2 regions of the Terribacillus aidingensis genome follow, and region 1 is predicted to be linked to the other one. Evidence: a T-box and tRNA genes for the amino acid it is inferred to sense, from the RefSeq annotation. Region 1 holds a T-box; the other holds one or more tRNA genes.
The links. The T-box of region 1 lies ahead of ileS (isoleucine--tRNA ligase). A T-box ahead of a tRNA ligase gene usually reads a tRNA of that ligase, here a tRNA-Ile.
Positions count from the first base shown of each region.

Region 1 (8,966 bases):
CTTCTGGCAACCCGGCTATGACGGATGTCACCGGCAATGACGATTTTCAAGTCCTTGAAGCGTCCATACTCCTGATATATTGTCATCAGATCAAGCAAGCATTGTGTCGGGTGCTCCCCTTTTCCATCACCGGCATTAATAACCGGTATATCCAGCTTTTCAGCAAGCATTGCAGCTGTTTGTTCCTCTGGATGACGGATTACAAGGACCGAAGCGCCGATCGATTGAAGGGTCTTAGCGGTGTCATAGACGGTCTCGCCTTTGGTCACGCTGGATGCCTCTGCGGCGAAGTCCAGCACTTCCAGGCCAAGTTTCCGTTCTGCTACGGTAAAGCTCATCTTCGTCCGTGTGCTCGGCTCGAAGAATAGATTGGCTGCGAACAGCTGCTCCCTGTATCCTGATACCCCCTGTACCTGTATGTCTGTAGCGAGCTGTACGAGCTGCAGCAGTTCCCCTGCAGTAAGATGCTTCATCGATACGAAATGCTTCATGTCCTTCTCCTCCTTATTTGGATGCTTGTTTCTGATCCTCGACTGTGAACAGACTGCCGTTTCCAAGACCGGATGCTTTACCCGGCAATACAAGGTTCAAGACGACACCAACTAGTGCTGCTAATGCCATGCTGTTAATCTCCAAGTCTAAATCGGCTATCTGGAAGCGAAGGAAAGCTCCGCCGATTCCGATGACCAAGATGATTGAGCTGATGATCAAGTTACGTTTGTCGCCAAGATCAAGCTGGCTGTCGATCATCGTTCGAAGACCGCTTGCAGCGATGATCCCAAAGAGCATGATGCTCACCCCACCCATGACTGCTGAGGGTACTGAGCTGATTAGAGCAGTGATCAAGCCCGTGAATCCGAATAGAATAGCAAGTACTGCTGTACCCCCGATGACGAATACACTGAATACTCTTGTGATCGCCAGTACCCCGATGTTTTCCCCATAAGTTGTGTTTGGCGGACCGCCAAGCACAGATGCGATCATTGTCGCGATTCCATCACCCGCCAAAGAAGTATGCAATCCTGGCTTGACGAGCATGTTTTGATCGACAATCTTGGATAATGCCAGCTGGTGTCCGATATGTTCGGAGACTGTTACAACCGCGATAGGCACCATCGTGAAGAAAAGCTGCCAGCTGAATACATCAGTGACGTTGTAATCAACAAACGGGATGGTAAAGTTCGGTACCGTGAAGATTCCGCTGAAGAAAGCACCGATGCTATCCGCTGTAACGATTTGGTTCCAGGCTGCCTGTACTCCGCTTGTGTCAACAATTCCTTGCGTTAGCGCGAAAATATACCCGCCGATGATTCCGATCAAGACCGGAATCAATCCAAGAAATCCTTTCAGGAAGATGGACGCTGCTACTGTTATTGCTAATGTGACCAGTGCAATTGTGAAGTATTTTGTGCTGTATTCCCCTGTATCAGGTGCATTCATTGCCATATCCACCGCAGTCGGCGCCAGTGCCAGACCGATGACGATGATGACTGGTCCAACAACAATCGGCGGAAGCAGTTTAATGATACTTCTCATTCCGCCGAGACGGATGGCGATCGCAACGACGCCGTAAGCAAGACCTGCGAAAAAGCTGCCAATCATGGCGCCGCCGATTCCGGCAGTTTCAATCGCCTGTGTGATCGGATAGATGAAAGCGAAGCTTGATCCTAGATAAGCTGGCACTGTCCCCCTTGTAATCAGGATGAATGCGAGTGTGCCGACACCGCTTGACACAAGTGCTACTGCCGGATCAAGCCCGGTGAGTGCCGGCACCAGAATAGTGGCACCGAACATTGCGAATAAATGCTGTAAGCTGAATATGATCCATTGATTCCATTTTGGTATGTCGTGTATGTTTAATGCTGGCTTCATCTGTTTCTCTCCTCTTTTTCCCTATAAAAAAAGCCTCTTCGCGATTATGGTCGCAAAGAGGCACACGTCTGCCACTTCCGTGACTACGTTGTTGCTTGCGACCTTGTAAGCCTCTCTGGACTTCCATTAAAGGTCCTTATTCATTTTCGTAAATATCGACGCTCTCGTAATCATCTGTCTCTTCCAACTCGACAACGATGACTTCCGATTGCGAGGTCGGAATGTTCTTTCCGATATAATCGGCCCGAATCGGCAGTTCCCGATGTCCTCTGTCGATCAGAACTGCTAGTTGGATCTGCGCTGGACGTCCCGCGTCCATGATTGCATCCATTGCAGCTCTCACTGTTCTTCCTGTGTATAATACATCATCAATCAAGATGACATTCTTATTCGTTAAATCTGTTCCGAGCTTCACTGGCTGCACCATCGGTTCCTGATTATCGGAAGCATGTGCCAAGTCATCCCGGTACAACGTGATATCCACTTCTTCAAGCGGTACAGTCACTTTTTCGATTCCTTCTATCTTCTGCTGCAGGCGTTTCGCGATGGGAACACCTCTGGTCTGGATACCGACAAGAACCAAATTTTCCGGTCCTTTATTGCGTTCTAGGATTTCATGTGCAATCCGTGTGAGCGCACGCCCAATTGCAGCCTGATCCAGCAGGGTTGCTTTCTTATTCATTTTCTTCCCACCTTCCTTTGAAGCTACGAAAAAGCCCCTTATCACCATGAGGCAATAAGGGGCTTGGATACTATACGTATCCCGTTCTTCTCCGCTTCCTTATCAGCCTCTCTGGACTGTCTTAAAGGTTCTTATTCAACTGCATTAAGTATCGCATGTCAGAGAACGACTGTCAAGCATTGAACTTCAACTTGTCCAATTCATCTTGGAACACGTCAGGAACAGGAGCTTCGAAATGCATCCATTCACCAGAGATAGGGTGGTTGAAGCCAAGAACAGCAGCATGCAGCGCTTGGCCACCGATATCCAACGTTCTGCGCGGACCGTATTTAGGGTCTCCAGCAAGCGGATAACCGATGTATTGCATATGCACACGAATCTGATGTGTTCTGCCTGTCTCCAGCTTACATTCCAAATAAGTGAATTCATCAAAACGTTCCAGCACCTCAAAATGCGTCACTGCAGGTTTTCCATTTTCTACGACAGCCATTTTCTGACGGTCATTTGGGTCACGTCCAATTGGCGCTTCAATTGTGCCAAACTCGTGATCGATCACACCATGAACAATGGCACGGTACTTCCGTTCAATGTCATGTTCCTTCAGCATATCTGTCAATTTTTGGTGCGCTTTATCATGCTTAGCGACGACTAGAAGGCCGCTTGTATCCTTATCGATACGATGTACGATCCCCGGACGCATCGTTCCATTGATACCGGATAGATCTTTAAGATGATATAGCAGCGCGTGAACCATCGTACCAGTCTGATGACCGTTGGATGGATGTACAACCATTCCTCGCGGCTTATTCACAACTGCAATATCTGCATCTTCATAAATGATCTCAAGCGGGATATTCTCCGCTTCGATTTTCATTTCTTCAGGTTCCGGAATCGACCACTCGATCACGTCCCCTTCTTGCACAGTATACTTATTCTTTACTTTAGTGCCGTTCACAGTAACCAGATCCTCTTTGATCCAGCTCTGAGCCTGACTCCGGGAAACATCCTCCTGGATATCAGATAACAGTTTATCGATGCGCAAACCCGCTTCCTCGGCTGCGACTGTATGGTCAAACTGACTCATGCTTCTTTTCTTCCTTTCTTTCGCTCATCAAGCAGCATTGCAATAATGATGAGGATTACACCTACAACCAGACAGGAATCCGCCACGTTGAAGATTGGATAATGATAGTCACCGAATCGTGTATCGACGAAATCGACGACCTCCTTACGAAACAGCCGATCGATGAAGTTGCCGATGGCTCCGCCAAGTACAAGCGAAAGACCGGCACCCATCAATTTGCTTTCCTTGCTATATTTCACAATATAGTAGCTGACTATGACAATAACAATCGCTGTTACAAGATAGAAGAACCAAAAATGACCTTCCAATATCCCCCAGGCTGCTCCTCTGTTACGATGAGAAGACAGGTACAGGAAATTATCGATGATCGGAATTGACTCTCCTTCCGTCATATTCTTCACTACTGCCAATTTTGTTAGCTGATCAATGATGATCAGAATAATCGCAATGACAAAATACATGGACTTCTTTTCCTCCGTTCAAATACAATCTACCTTGCATTTTACCATAGATGCGGCTAAAAAGATTGTCCAGATAAAAAGAAAGCTTCGCCTTAAAGCGAAGCTTTCTCTCCTTACGCGTGATAGTGTGCTTCCACGATACTTGCACAGCGCGAACATAGCTCAGGATGCTTCTCATCCTGCCCAACTGTGTCAGAAGCAACCCAGCAGCGTTCGCATCGGTCTGCCGGATGTTTTTCCACACGAACAGCCACATGTTCATAATCAGCAGCATCTGCATCTGCATCCACTACATCAGCCTCAGATACAATAAGCAATTGATGCAAATTATCAATGCCTTGAAGAAGCTGTTTCGTTGCATCGTCTTTTGCAACAATCGTTAATTTAGATTCGAGTGATTTACCAATGACTTTCTCACTTCGGGCGATTTCCAAAGCTTTCAGAACATCATCACGTACTTTCATGAAATGATCCCATTTTGTCAATAGCTCATCATGATCTGCAATTACTGCAGCTTCTGGGAAGTCAGTCAACTGGACGCTTTCTGCTTTTTCACCAGGAATATAGCTCCAAGCTTCCTCTGTTGTATGTGCAAGAATCGGTGCAAGCATTTGCAGAAGCGCTTTTACGATTTCGTAATAGGCAGTCTGGATGCTGCGGCGTGCTGGATGATCAGCAGCCTCGATATAAAGGATATCTTTACCGAAATCAAGGTAGAACGCACTAAGTTCTACAGAACAGAAGCTAAGGATTGCAGAATATACATCCGCAAATTCGTATTTGTCGTAGCTCGCGCGTACGTGCTTCGTCAAGTCAGAAAGCTTCGCAAGCATATAACGATCCACTTCCACCATATCAGCATGCGCTACACTGTCCTTCGCAGGATCGAAATCATGCAAGTTGGCAAGCAAGAAGCGGAACGTATTCCGGATTTTGCGATAGCCTTCGGATGTCTGTTTGATGATTTCATCAGAGATACGGACATCTGATTGATAATCCACGGAAGCAACCCATAGACGGAGGATATCCGCACCATACTGCTTCATTATTTTCGCCGGTACAACGATGTTTCCAAGCGATTTACTCATCTTCTTGCCTTTTCCGTCCAATGCAAATCCGTGGCTTAGAACTGCTTTGTACGGTGCTTTGCCTGTTACAGCAACAGCAGTTGTCAAGGAAGAGTTGAACCAGCCGCGATATTGATCGGAGCCTTCCAAGTAAAGGTCAGCTGGACGCTGTAATTCCGGACGGTTCACTAACACACCTTGGTGTGAAGAACCAGAGTCGAACCACACGTCCATGATATCTGTTTCTTTCGTGAAGATGCCGTTCGGGCTATGCTCGGAAGTGAAGCCTTCAGGCAATAGGTCTTTTGCTTCTCTTTCGAACCAGATGTTAGAGCCGTGCTCAAGGAATAGGTCGGAAACATGCTGGATCGTTTCTTCTGTGATGATAGGTTCTCCATTTTCACCGTAGAATACAGGAATCGGAACACCCCATGCACGCTGACGGGAAATACACCAGTCTTCACGATCACGGAACATGTTATAAAGGCGTGTTTCGCCCCATTTCGGGAACCATTCCACTTCCTTGATTTGTTCGATGATCTGCTCACGGAATGCTTTGATGGAAGCAAACCATTGCGCTGTTGCACGATAGATGACAGGTTTCTTTGTACGCCAGTCATGCGGGTAAGAATGTGTGAAGAACTCAAGTTTCAGTAATGCGCCTTTTTCTTCAAGCAGTTCTGTGATTTCTTTGTTTGCCGTATCATAGAATACACCTTCAAAACCAGGAGCTTCACTTGTAAATACTCCTTTGTCATCTAGCGGGCTGATGATTGGCAATTTGTATTTTTGACTGGCAAAGAAATCTTCTTCCCCGTGTCCAGGTGCTGTGTGTACGCAGCCTGTACCGCTGTCAGTCGTAACATGTTCGCCAAGAATGATCAACGATTCACGGTCATAGAAAGGATGCTGTGTTGTAACGTACTCTGCTTCTTTTCCTTTGAATGTTTTCAGTACTTCAGGACTGCTCCATTCAAGTGTTTCTGTAACGCTGCTAAGCAAGTCTTCTGCCACGACATATTTCTCGCTGCCGACTTGTGCAACCACGTATGTCACTTCAGGATGAAGCGAGATTGCAACGTTAGCAGGCAATGTCCAAGGAGTTGTTGTCCAAATGATGAATTTCTCGTCACCTTGGAACAAGTTCTTACCATCTCTTACTTGAAAAGCTACATAGATAGATGCAGAGCGTTTGTCTTGGTACTCGATTTCAGCTTCTGCCAAAGCAGATTCAGAAGATGGAGACCAGTATACTGGCTTCATACCTTTATAGATATAGCCGCGTTCAGCCATTTCGCCGAACACTTTGATTTGTGCTGCTTCATAATCCTTTGTCAGCGTGATATAAGGATTATCCCAATCCCCCCGAACACCTAGTTGCTTGAACTGTGTGCGCTGGTTATTGATCTGCTGCATCGCATATTCAGCACAAAGACGGCGGAATTCCGCAACCGTCATTTTCTTGCGGTCGACTTTCTTTTTCGTAAGCGCCTGCTCGATCGGCAGTCCGTGTGTATCCCAGCCTGGAACATATGGTGCATGGAAGCCAGACATCGATTTATAACGCACGATAAAGTCTTTCAATACTTTGTTAAGCGCATGGCCCATATGAAGGTCACCATTGGCGTATGGAGGTCCGTCATGCAAAACGAAGAGCGGGCGCCCTTCCGTTCTTTCCTGCACTTTTTTGTAGATGTTTTGTTCTTCCCAGTCCTGCTGCATTTTTGGTTCTTTGTTCGGCAGGTTGCCGCGCATCGGGAAAGCCGTTTCCGGCATCAGCAGTGTTTCTTTGTAATCCAATGTTTTTTCCTCCTTATGATGACCGATAATTTTGGGCAAAAAAAGGAGTCCCTCATCATCCCAGAAGGGACGAGAGAGACTCGCGGTACCACCCTTATAGACAGACTAGTATCGTCTATCCACTCGAATTCGTAACGTGAATGAGACGTCCATTTCTACTGCTTGCGGTTCGAATGGAAACTAGCGGGTGATGTTCGAAAGAGATACCGTACCAGGCTCTCACCTTCCCTGGCTCGCTTTGAAAGCGGTATGGACTTCCTACTGTCCCGATCACAGTCTTTATATCATGGTCATGTTGTTTGCTAATAATAGTAAAATTATATGTAAGTTTGCGAAAAACGTCAAGCGGACTTTATTCCGCCTTCTCTTCCTCAGGCTCATACGCTACCTCTGTGGCGAATAAACCATCCCAATCATCCGTTTCAATCATCTCAAGCTGTGCTTCCACCAGCATCTTCAAGCGTGTACGGAATACTTTTGCCTGTTTTTTAAGGTCCTCGACTTCCAAAGCAATCTGGCGTGACTTTGTGAGGGACTCATTGATGATACGGTCAGCATTCTTCTCAGCTTCTTTGATGATCAGCTTAGACTCTTTCATTGCATTGCCCTTCACTTCTTCGGCAGTTTCCTGCGCTACAAGGATCGACTTATTCAAAGTCGTTTCAATATTATTGAAATGTCCAAGTCGTTCTTCGAGCTGCTGTACACGTTCTTCTAAATCCTTCTTCTCTCGGATGATGATCTCATAATCCTTGATCACCCTGTCTAGGAAGTCGTTTACATCATCTTCATCATAACCGCGGAATCCGCGGGCGAACTCTTTATTGTGAATATCCAAAGGTGTTAATGGCACAACGGCCACCTCCTGTAAAAGAATCTAAATAATAGCTGTTATTCGACAAAGATAGCATAAATTAACCATTACGGCTACTTTAATTTTTCCAATGCGATTCGCTGCTTGTCCTTCTTCGTTGTACCTTTCACTTCTGCAAGCTTGCCCCTGCCCATTCCTCGCAGAGATATGAGGTCTCCCTCAGCCAATTGAAAGCTGACATCCTCGACCGTCTTGAAATTGACTTTGACAAGCCCTTTCTGGATGCGCTCTGCAGCCTGCTGGCGTGACATACGATAAAGTTCCTTTACGATAGCATCCAGCCTGAGGGAGGAGACAGTTGTTTCGCTCGTGACCCATTCTACCTCTTCAGGTCTGAACCGTTTAGGATCTACTGATTGCCACGATACCTTGGCTCTTTTAACTTCAACTAAATTCGCACGTATGTATGTTGCGATGTCTGATGTAGTGAAAAGCTGGATTATGCCTTCCCTAACACTTATATCACCCAGTTTTTTGCGATCGATGCCAAGGGAAAGGAAAGACCCCATCACATCTCGGTGCTCAAGTGTGACAAACTTATCGGGATAAGCAGCTTCGAGCAGCTCGATACTAAAGTCCTCGGGAGTTATCGAGTCATAAAGCGGAGCGATAATTCCCCGCTTTCTTTCCGCTTTTTCCGTCCCGCCAGAAAAAGCCCACTGCAGCTCGGTCTGACCGCCTAACAGCTGTCGGAAGATAAGCTGTTCCCGGGGATCCAGGAAATCGGTCACCCGGGGCTGGTATTGACGCTCCACTTGTTCCATCCAGGAAAGAATTTGGTCAATAAAAGGACGTTCCTCTTCCCGGTAATGCTGATAGATACTCACGTTACTTTGTACTCCTCATCACTAGAAAATCATTGCATAAATTGTATACAAACCACTCTCCGCCAAGCGCAATACAATGATCCCAACGATTGGGGAGAGATCTATCATTCCCAGCGGTGGAATGAATCGTCGAAATACATCCAAATATGGTTCACAAATCCTTCCTAAAATTTCACCGAATGCCGACTGCCGGGCTCCCGGGAACCATGACATCAGTATATAGACGATCAACGCAAAAGAATATACTGTGAAAGCTGTACTAATTATGCTCCAAAGCATCTGCTTCTACCACCTCTTAT
Region 1 is NZ_CP159996.1:1,338,808-1,347,773, reverse strand. Features, by position in the region: gene ABXS78_RS07215 (aspartate carbamoyltransferase catalytic subunit) at 1-491, opposite strand, end outside; gene ABXS78_RS07210 (solute carrier family 23 protein) at 505-1,872, opposite strand; gene pyrR (bifunctional pyr operon transcriptional regulator/uracil phosphoribosyltransferase PyrR) at 2,009-2,554, opposite strand; gene ABXS78_RS07200 (RluA family pseudouridine synthase) at 2,727-3,638, opposite strand; gene lspA (signal peptidase II) at 3,635-4,099, opposite strand; gene ileS (isoleucine--tRNA ligase) at 4,213-6,966, opposite strand; T-box leader at 7,029-7,249, opposite strand; gene ABXS78_RS07185 (DivIVA domain-containing protein) at 7,319-7,819, opposite strand; gene ABXS78_RS07180 (RNA-binding protein) at 7,894-8,667, opposite strand; gene ABXS78_RS07175 (YggT family protein) at 8,689-8,946, opposite strand; gene ABXS78_RS07170 (cell division protein SepF) at 8,953-8,966, opposite strand, start outside.

Region 2 (8,966 bases), 900 kb from region 1:
TGAGATGTTTCAGTTCCCCGGGTCTGCCTCGTATCACCTATGTATTCAGTGATACGTACTATCCAATAACGGATAGCGGGTTCCCCCATTCGGAAATCTTCGGATCAAAGCTTACTTACAGCTCCCCGAAGCATATCGGTGTTAGTCCCGTCCTTCATCGGCTCCTAGTGCCAAGGCATCCACCGTGCGCCCTTCTTCACTTAACTAATAACGCATGATAAATCTATAAATCGCGACAATAAATTGTCGGCTTTAAAGTTTGATGTTCTGGCATGTTGTTTCTTATCTAGTTTTCAAGGTTCACAAGAGAGATTGATCTCTCAAAACTGAACAAACAACCAATTACGATGTCTACTACGAAGTAGTAGTTCCAATTATCCTTAGAAAGGAGGTGATCCAGCCGCACCTTCCGATACGGCTACCTTGTTACGACTTCACCCCAATCATTGATCCCACCTTCGGCGGCTGGCTCCAAAAGGTTACCTCACCGACTTCGGGTGTTACCAACTCTCGTGGTGTGACGGGCGGTGTGTACAAGGCCCGGGAACGTATTCACCGCGGCATGCTGATCCGCGATTACTAGCGATTCCGGCTTCATGCAGGCGAGTTGCAGCCTGCAATCCGAACTGAGAATGGTTTTATGGGATTCGCTTAGCCTCGCGGCTTTGCTGCCCTTTGTACCATCCATTGTAGCACGTGTGTAGCCCAGGTCATAAGGGGCATGATGATTTGACGTCATCCCCACCTTCCTCCGGTTTGTCACCGGCAGTCACTCTAGAGTGCCCAACTGAATGCTGGCAACTAGAATCAAGGGTTGCGCTCGTTGCGGGACTTAACCCAACATCTCACGACACGAGCTGACGACAACCATGCACCACCTGTCACGCTGTCCCCGAAGGGAACGCTCTGTCTCCAGAGTTGTCAGCGGATGTCAAGACCTGGTAAGGTTCTTCGCGTTGCTTCGAATTAAACCACATGCTCCACCGCTTGTGCGGGCCCCCGTCAATTCTTTTGAGTTTCAGCCTTGCGGCCGTACTCCCCAGGCGGAGTGCTTAATGCGTTAACTTCAGCACTAAGGGGCGGAAACCCCCTAACACCTAGCACTCATCGTTTACGGCGTGGACTACCAGGGTATCTAATCCTGTTTGCTCCCCACGCTTTCGCTCCTCAGCGTCAGTTACAGACCAGAGAGTCGCCTTCGCCACTGGTGTTCCTCCACATATCTACGCATTTCACCGCTACACGTGGAATTCCACTCTCCTCTTCTGCACTCAAGTTCCCCAGTTTCCAATGACCCTCCACAGTTGAGCTGTGGGCTTTCACATCAGACTTAAGAAACCGCCTACGAGCCCTTTACGCCCAATAATTCCGGACAACGCTTGCCCCCTACGTATTACCGCGGCTGCTGGCACGTAGTTAGCCGGGGCTTTCTGGTTAGGTACCGTCAAGGTACGAGCAGTTACTCTCGTACTTGTTCTTCCCTAACAACAGAGCTTTACGACCCGAAGGCCTTCATCGCTCACGCGGCGTTGCTCCGTCAGACTTTCGTCCATTGCGGAAGATTCCCTACTGCTGCCTCCCGTAGGAGTCTGGGCCGTGTCTCAGTCCCAGTGTGGCCGATCACCCTCTCAGGTCGGCTATGCATCGTCGCCTTGGTGGGCCATTACCCCGCCAACTAGCTAATGCACCGCGGGCCCATCTGTAAGTGACAGCCGAAACCGTCTTTCCATTTCCAATCAGGAGAAAGGAAATACTATCCGGTATTAGCTCCGGTTTCCCGAAGTTATCCCAGTCTTACAGGCAGGTTGCCCACGTGTTACTCACCCGTCCGCCGCTCATTCCGCCAGAATCACCCCGAAGGGGTCAACTGGTTTCCTGCGCTCGACTTGCATGTATTAGGCACGCCGCCAGCGTTCGTCCTGAGCCAAGATCAAACTCTCCATGAAAGTTTTGATGCATTGCTCGTTAGAGCTGACGTTGATCTTTCGATCATGTCGTTTAGTTCGTAATTGGTTGTTTTGTTCAGTTTTCAAAGATCAATATGGTGGGCCTAAGTGGACTCGAACCACCGACCTCACGCTTATCAGGCGTGCGCTCTAACCAGCTGAGCTATAGGCCCATATCGTTTTTTAAAAAATAGTGGAGCGGGTGAAGGGAATCGAACCCTCGACATCAGCTTGGAAGGCTGAGGTTTTACCACTAAACTACACCCGCATATTTAAATGTTTCATTCGGTTGGATGGAACTACTGGTCGGGAAGACAGGATTTGAACCTGCGACCCCTTGGTCCCAAACCAAGTGCTCTACCAAGCTGAGCTACTTCCCGGAGAAATAATGGCGCGCCCGAGAGGAGTCGAACCCCTAACCTTTTGATCCGTAGTCAAACGCTCTATCCAATTGAGCTACGGGCGCTTATTAAGAACAACTTTTATATTGTATCATTTATCTCATAACTTGTCAACACTTTTTTTGGTGCGGCCGAGAGGACTTGAACCTCCACGGGTTATTCACCCACTAGGCCCTCAACCTAGCGCGTCTGCCATTCCGCCACGACCGCTTAAAGTCAAAAGAAAAATGCTGTCTGTGTTTCACAGCATCGGCAGATCTATATGATCACCCACACTTTAAACAGATGAGCCATGAAGGACTCGAACCTTCGACCCTCTGATTAAAAGTCAGATGCTCTACCAACTGAGCTAATGGCTCATAACAAAAAAGTAAGCTGGGCTAGCTGGATTCGAACCAACGATCACGGGACCAAAACCCGTTGCCTTACCGCTTGGCTATAGCCCAATAAATGGCGGTCCGGACGGGACTCGAACCCGCGACCTCCTGCGTGACAGGCAGGCATTCTAACCAACTGAACTACCGGACCGAGCCTTTAAAGACTCGTTATGAAAAACGATGACCCGTACGGGATTCGAACCCGTGTTACCGCCGTGAAAGGGCGGTGTCTTAACCGCTTGACCAACGGGCCATTTGAGATGGCGGAGAAGGAGGGATTTGAACCCTCGCGCCGCTTACACGACCTACACCCTTAGCAGGGGCGCCTCTTCAGCCACTTGAGTACTTCTCCATTGGCTCCACAGGCAGGATTCGAACCTGCGACCGATCGGTTAACAGCCGATAGCTCTACCACTGAGCTACTGTGGAATAGTTTTAATCACTTGTTAGCGACCTTATGTATCTTACAACATCTTTCGCTATGTGTCAACCACTTTCGTGATTTTTTCTTGCACCGTTCGTCGACGGCTTAATAAATTTATCATGGATTACGGAACACGTCAACACTTTTCTTGAAAGTTTTTGTTCTTTCTTGTTTTATTTCTCCAGTAACTCAGTATTCTCTAGCTTTTTCAGCTTCCCTCCGCATTTACCGCAACCATATTTACGCGTATTCACTGTCTTTCTTCGCTTATACACATGCTTGCATTTCGTACATCTATAATATAAAAGCTTCTTTTCCTTAACAGACGGAAGCATATTACAAAAGCGTGGTGACTTCGTTTGCCGAAGGAGCTCGCGGAATTCTGGATCCCTATGACCGTACCCCTTCCCTTCTATATGAAGATGGTAATGACATAGTTCGTGTTTGATAATTCCAATTGTCTCTTCCTGGCCAAGCTCCTGCAAATACTTCGGATTAATCTCGATTATCCGTTTACCCGGCAGGTACCTGCCTCCAGTCGTTTGCAGCCTATTGTTATACCTTGCTTTATCGACAAATGGTCGATTGAACCATGCGACGGAAATCTCTTCGACGATTTGCTGCAGATTATGCATTGTTATTTCTCTCATTAACGCAGGCACCTCCAGTTTCTGTTACGCATATGATACTGCAGACATTCATTTTTTCCGACATCCATAGGCTGCAGGAGGTAAAAGAATGCCTAATTGGTTGAAAAATCAACTATCACAAGCTTTCCTCACTAAAAACGTAAACCAATTGAAGGTTTTGAATCAATGCTGGTTCTTTTATAAACGGAAACAGCAGTCCAACGGCGGCTAAAGCCCCTGTCCCACGAGGGGAGAGGGGCTTTTTCGCTGTTATTGTTACTTCACCATTGTAAGTGCAATTCGCTGTTTGTCAATATCTACTCTATCTACCCAAACAGTGACTACATCTCCTACCGATGCAATATCCATCGGATGCTTCACAAACTTATTAGACATTTTGGATATATGGACAAGTCCATCTTGCTTAACCCCTATGTCGACGAACACACCAAAATCAACGACATTTCGGACAGTTCCTTGCAGTTCCATCCCTTCTTTAAGATCTTCCATTGCCAATACATCCTGCTTCAATAATGGTTGATCAAAATCATCACGCGGATCTCTTCCCGGTTGATTAAGGGCTTGTACGATATCCCGGAGTGTAAGATCACCGATGCCCAATTCTGCAGCAATCTCGGCTATATCAAGATCTGCAAGCTTCTCACGCAGTTTATCAGTCCCTATATCCACTACATCCGCACCAAGCCGCTTCAGAAGCTGCTTTGTGGCAGCATAACTCTCTGGATGGATAGGCGTTCTATCAAGCGGCTCCTCGCCGTCCAGGACACGCAGAAATCCGATACTCTGTTCATATGTCTTGCTGCCGAGCCTAGGAATAGACTTAAGCTGCTTACGCGAGGAAAACTTACCAATTTCATTCCGCTGCTTCACGACATTTGCTGCCACCGTCTTACTAAATCCAGATACATACTGCAGCAAGGATTCAGAGGCTGTGTTCACATTGACACCCACTTGGTTTACCGCAGTCTCCACAACAAAACCTAGGGAATCATTCAATCTTTTTTGTCCCACATCATGCTGGTACTGTCCCACACCAATCGATTTTGGATCGATTTTGACTAGTTCTGCTAATGGATCCTGAACTCTGCGACCGATGGAAATAGCACTTCGTTCTTCTACTTGCAGTTCCGGAAATTCTTTTCTCGCTAATTCTGATGCAGAATACACACTTGCACCCGCCTCATTTACGATTATATAAGCGACGTTGCTTTCCGTCTGTTTTATTACATCTGCAATGAATTGTTCTGTTTCCCGTGATGCAGTTCCGTTACCAATTGCAATCAGTTCTACATCATACTTATTCAATAATGCCTCAACGACTTTACCAGCTCCTTTGATATCATGACGCGGTGCAGTAGGATAGATGACATTTTTTTCGAGCAATTTTCCTGTCTCATCTATTACTGCCAGCTTACAGCCTGTGCGAAAAGCCGGATCCACTCCTAATACAACCCGACCCTTCAATGGCGGTTGAAGAAGAAGGTTTTTCAAGTTCTCCGAGAAAATTTTAATTGCTTGCTCTTCCGCTTTCTCTGACAGCATGGAGCGAATTTCCCGTTCAACTGATGGCTGGATGAGACGCTTATAGCTGTCCTCTATAATTGTTTGCAAGACAGATGCCACATCAGCAGCAGTTCTTTGCTTGATAACTTTCCGTTTAAGATAACCTAGAATGACATCTGCAGGAGGCTCAACAGTTACCCGCAGTATGCCTTCTTTCTCACCGCGGTTGACAGCCAATGTCCGATGGGACGCCATCTGACGAATTGGCTCCTGGTACCCATAGTACATTTCGTATACGCCTTTTTCATCGTCTTCTACCTTTTTCACTTTCGTTAACAGCACACCTTGCTTCTCTGTCTTTTCTCGGATATAGTCCCGGAAAGCTGCTTGCTCACTGATCCATTCGGCTACTATGTCACTTGCACCCTGCAGCACTTCTTCAACTGTCTGCAGTTCTTTCTCAGGGTTGATATATGCTTTGGCTTCTTTTTCAAGGTGCTGGATTGTTTGTTCATACAACCCCTTTGCTAGAGGCTCCAAACCTTTTTCTTTAGCGATTGTAGCTTTTGTGCGCCGCTTTTGCTTATAGGGACGATACAAATCTTCGATACGCTGCAGCTGCATGGCTGCAAGAATATCACGCTTTAGTTCTTCTGTCAGTTTGCCTTGTTCTTCAATCAAACGGATTACTTCTGTCTTCCGCTGATGGAGCTGCTGTGCATACTCCCATTTATCTTGAATCGCTTTTATTTCAACTTCATCAAGAGCGCCAGTCTGCTCTTTCCTATAACGCGCAATAAACGGTACTGTATTGCCCTCTTCCAGCAAATTGATGACCTGCTTAATTGATGATTGCTTAATTGATGTTTCTTTTTCGACCCATTGGATGAGTCTGGCTTGAATGGTTGCTTCCAATTTTGTTCCTCCTGACTGCTTCTATGTCCATTGTAGCAGAATTGCCAGACAGATAAAAAAAGGATCAGCACCTGAGTCAGGCACCGATCCTATTCCGTGTATTTCATAGCTATCATAGTAATATCATCTTTATGCGGCTTTTGTTTGGAAAGAGCGAACATATCCCGTATCTTGCGTACGTCCTTTTCTTTGAAAAGGTCTTGTGTAAGCTCGTTATCAGACACCCCATCAGAGAACATGACGAATATCATATCATCCTGTAGAATCCCTCGGGAAATTTTATATTTCCGTGGATACCCTGCAAGAAAACCCTGGCTTGGTATACAGCGTTCCCTTTTGCCGCTCGTAATCGTCATGATACCGATATTCCCAATGCTAGTGAAGGAATACGTACCTGCCCGATAATCCACCTTTAGGATACCGAGGACAACTCCGCGTTTCCCTACCAGCACTTCGTTTGATCTCCTGATCAATTCATCGATTCCGCTGTGTACATGGTCTTGAATCACATCTACTACAACCTGTGATGACTCTTTTGCAAATTCTCCGCTTCCAAGACCATCCGCCAGGACACAGATGAATTCATGTTCCGATTCGTGATAGAAATAACTATCTCCGCAATAATAGTTGCCCTTTTTAGGCTCCTGAAACGCCGACACATCCATATGGAGATAAGTATCACTCAAAGCTGTCAGCACCTTCAGCTTGTAAGGCTTCCCGTAATTTGCGCAGAGCTCTGCGCTGCAGACGCGATACATGCATCTGAGAAATACCGAGTCTTTCTCCTGTGTCTTTTTGACTCATATTCTCAAAATAAGTGCAGCGAAGAATTTCCTGCTCCCGCTCACTAAGAATCGGCAGCACCTTTTCCAGCAGCATTCTGCGGTCAATATCTTCGTAGCCATTATCCGTCGAACCTACCAAATCAAGGATCGCTACAGTACTGCCATCTGAATCAGCTTCAATCTTTCTGTCAACAGACAATGCCTTGTAGCTTTTGCCCATTTCCATTGTCTCTAAAATGTCCTCCTCGGACACTTCCAGAAAAGCAGCGATTTCCGCCACAGTCGGGGACTTCTGATTATCAGTAGTCAGCTCGTCGATTGCTTTACGAATTTTCGGACCCAGTTCTTTGATCCGCCGCGGCACATGGACACTCCATGTCTTATCGCGAATAAAACGTTTGATTTCTCCGATGATGGTCGGAATAGCAAATGATTCGAAAGACTTGCCGAACTCCGGATTATACCGACGGATCGCTGCAAGCAAGCCGAGCATTCCAACTTGAACCAAATCTTCATGGATGGAACTGTTCTTAGAGTATTTCCTCGCTATGGATGTGACAAGATCTTTGTATGTGAGTACGATTTTTTCTTGGATTTCTTCATCTGTGGGATACTTTTGCAGATGATCTATCCATTTATAAACCTCATCCTCACGGTTATTGTGTGGTTGAGATTTGGTCGTCATCTAGTCCCACCCCATTTTCATGAAGGTATTTCGTCATGAGGACGATCACTCCGGAATCACTATTGATTTCCACTTTGTCCATCAACGCGTCAATCAGGAATAAACCGAAACCGCCCTCCCTCAGCTGTTCAATGGGTTCTGCAGCTTCATATGGTCCAATATTCCGTTTCACTTGATCCAAGTTGAAACTGCCGCCATGATCCGCGACCATGACTTCGAGCCGATTTTCATAAACACCAAAACCAATTGTAACTTCGCCATCTTCATCTTTCTCATATGCATGGTTCACAGTGTTTGTTACCGCCTCGGAAATTGCAACCTTCAAATCCTCGATATCCTCGTAGGAAAAGCCCATCCGGTTTGCAACACCTGAGCTAGTCAGTCGAATTACACCAACGTATTCTGGTTTAGCCGGTACTTTAATCTCGATAAAATCGAAAGATTCCATAATTAATAGCCACCTTGTACTGTTTTGTCAACATCGATCACATCGATCAAACCTGTAATCTCGAACAAACGGTATACACGGTCCTGCAGCTGTACGAGCTTCAATTCACTGTTGTTCTCTTTTGTCGATTTCAATCCGCTAACGAATACGCCTAATCCGGTACTGTCCATATAATTAACATGCTCCAGATTAACCTCCACTTTACTGCCCTCTTTTTCAGTAAGGGATAAAAGTGTCTCTTTCAGTTTAGGAGCTGTATACGCATCTATTTCACCAGCTAATAAGACTACTGATTTTCCTTCTTTTTCTTGTACGTCAACAGTTAAGTTCATCATGTACCTCCTAAGGGCTAGTTACCATTCCTATGTAATACCCGTTTGTCCTTTTTTTAAACATCTTTTTTGATAATTATCAGTGTAAAATCATCTCGCAGGTGAAAATCCTGGAGTCTTTCAAAATGCTTATACACGTTTTCCACCAACTCCTGCGCTGAAAGATGGGAAAAGCTCTTGATAACCTCAAGCACTTCCTCACTCTCAATGAAGCGATCTCCTTGACGGCATTCTGTCACACCATCGGTAAGCAGGATAACCATATCACCTGCATGGATTTCCCTTTCATACTGGCGGTACTGGGCCATATCTGTCACGCCAAGAACGACTCCTTTTGCCCGAATCTCTTCAAAGGTATCGTCAGCAGCATGATAATAGAAGCCTGGCTCATGTCCCGCTGATGAATAGGATATTGTGCTGGCTGCCGGATTGAAAAGCGCATAAAACATTGTAATGAACATACTTGGATCGACATTCCGTTCCACTACCCGATTAAGGCT
Region 2 is NZ_CP159996.1:437,012-445,977, reverse strand. Features, by position in the region: rRNA gene ABXS78_RS02500 (23S ribosomal RNA) at 1-206, opposite strand, end outside; rRNA gene ABXS78_RS02495 (16S ribosomal RNA) at 385-1,946, opposite strand; tRNA gene ABXS78_RS02490 (tRNA-Ile) at 2,043-2,119, opposite strand; tRNA gene ABXS78_RS02485 (tRNA-Gly) at 2,141-2,214, opposite strand; tRNA gene ABXS78_RS02480 (tRNA-Pro) at 2,250-2,326, opposite strand; tRNA gene ABXS78_RS02475 (tRNA-Arg) at 2,336-2,412, opposite strand; tRNA gene ABXS78_RS02470 (tRNA-Leu) at 2,471-2,557, opposite strand; tRNA gene ABXS78_RS02465 (tRNA-Lys) at 2,634-2,706, opposite strand; tRNA gene ABXS78_RS02460 (tRNA-Gln) at 2,723-2,793, opposite strand; tRNA gene ABXS78_RS02455 (tRNA-Asp) at 2,799-2,875, opposite strand; tRNA gene ABXS78_RS02450 (tRNA-Glu) at 2,906-2,977, opposite strand; tRNA gene ABXS78_RS02445 (tRNA-Ser) at 2,986-3,076, opposite strand; tRNA gene ABXS78_RS02440 (tRNA-Asn) at 3,079-3,153, opposite strand; gene ABXS78_RS02435 (SprT family protein) at 3,322-3,798, opposite strand; gene cmpA (cortex morphogenetic protein CmpA) at 3,887-4,009, shown strand; gene ABXS78_RS02425 (Tex family protein) at 4,054-6,216, opposite strand; gene ABXS78_RS02420 (SpoIIE family protein phosphatase) at 6,306-6,902, opposite strand; gene sigB (RNA polymerase sigma factor SigB) at 6,895-7,686, opposite strand; gene rsbW (anti-sigma B factor RsbW) at 7,658-8,134, opposite strand; gene ABXS78_RS02405 (STAS domain-containing protein) at 8,137-8,466, opposite strand; gene ABXS78_RS02400 (PP2C family protein-serine/threonine phosphatase) at 8,523-8,966, opposite strand, start outside.
Region 2: it has a tRNA-Ile gene. The T-box ahead of ileS (isoleucine--tRNA ligase) is inferred to sense a tRNA for this amino acid. The anticodon was not compared.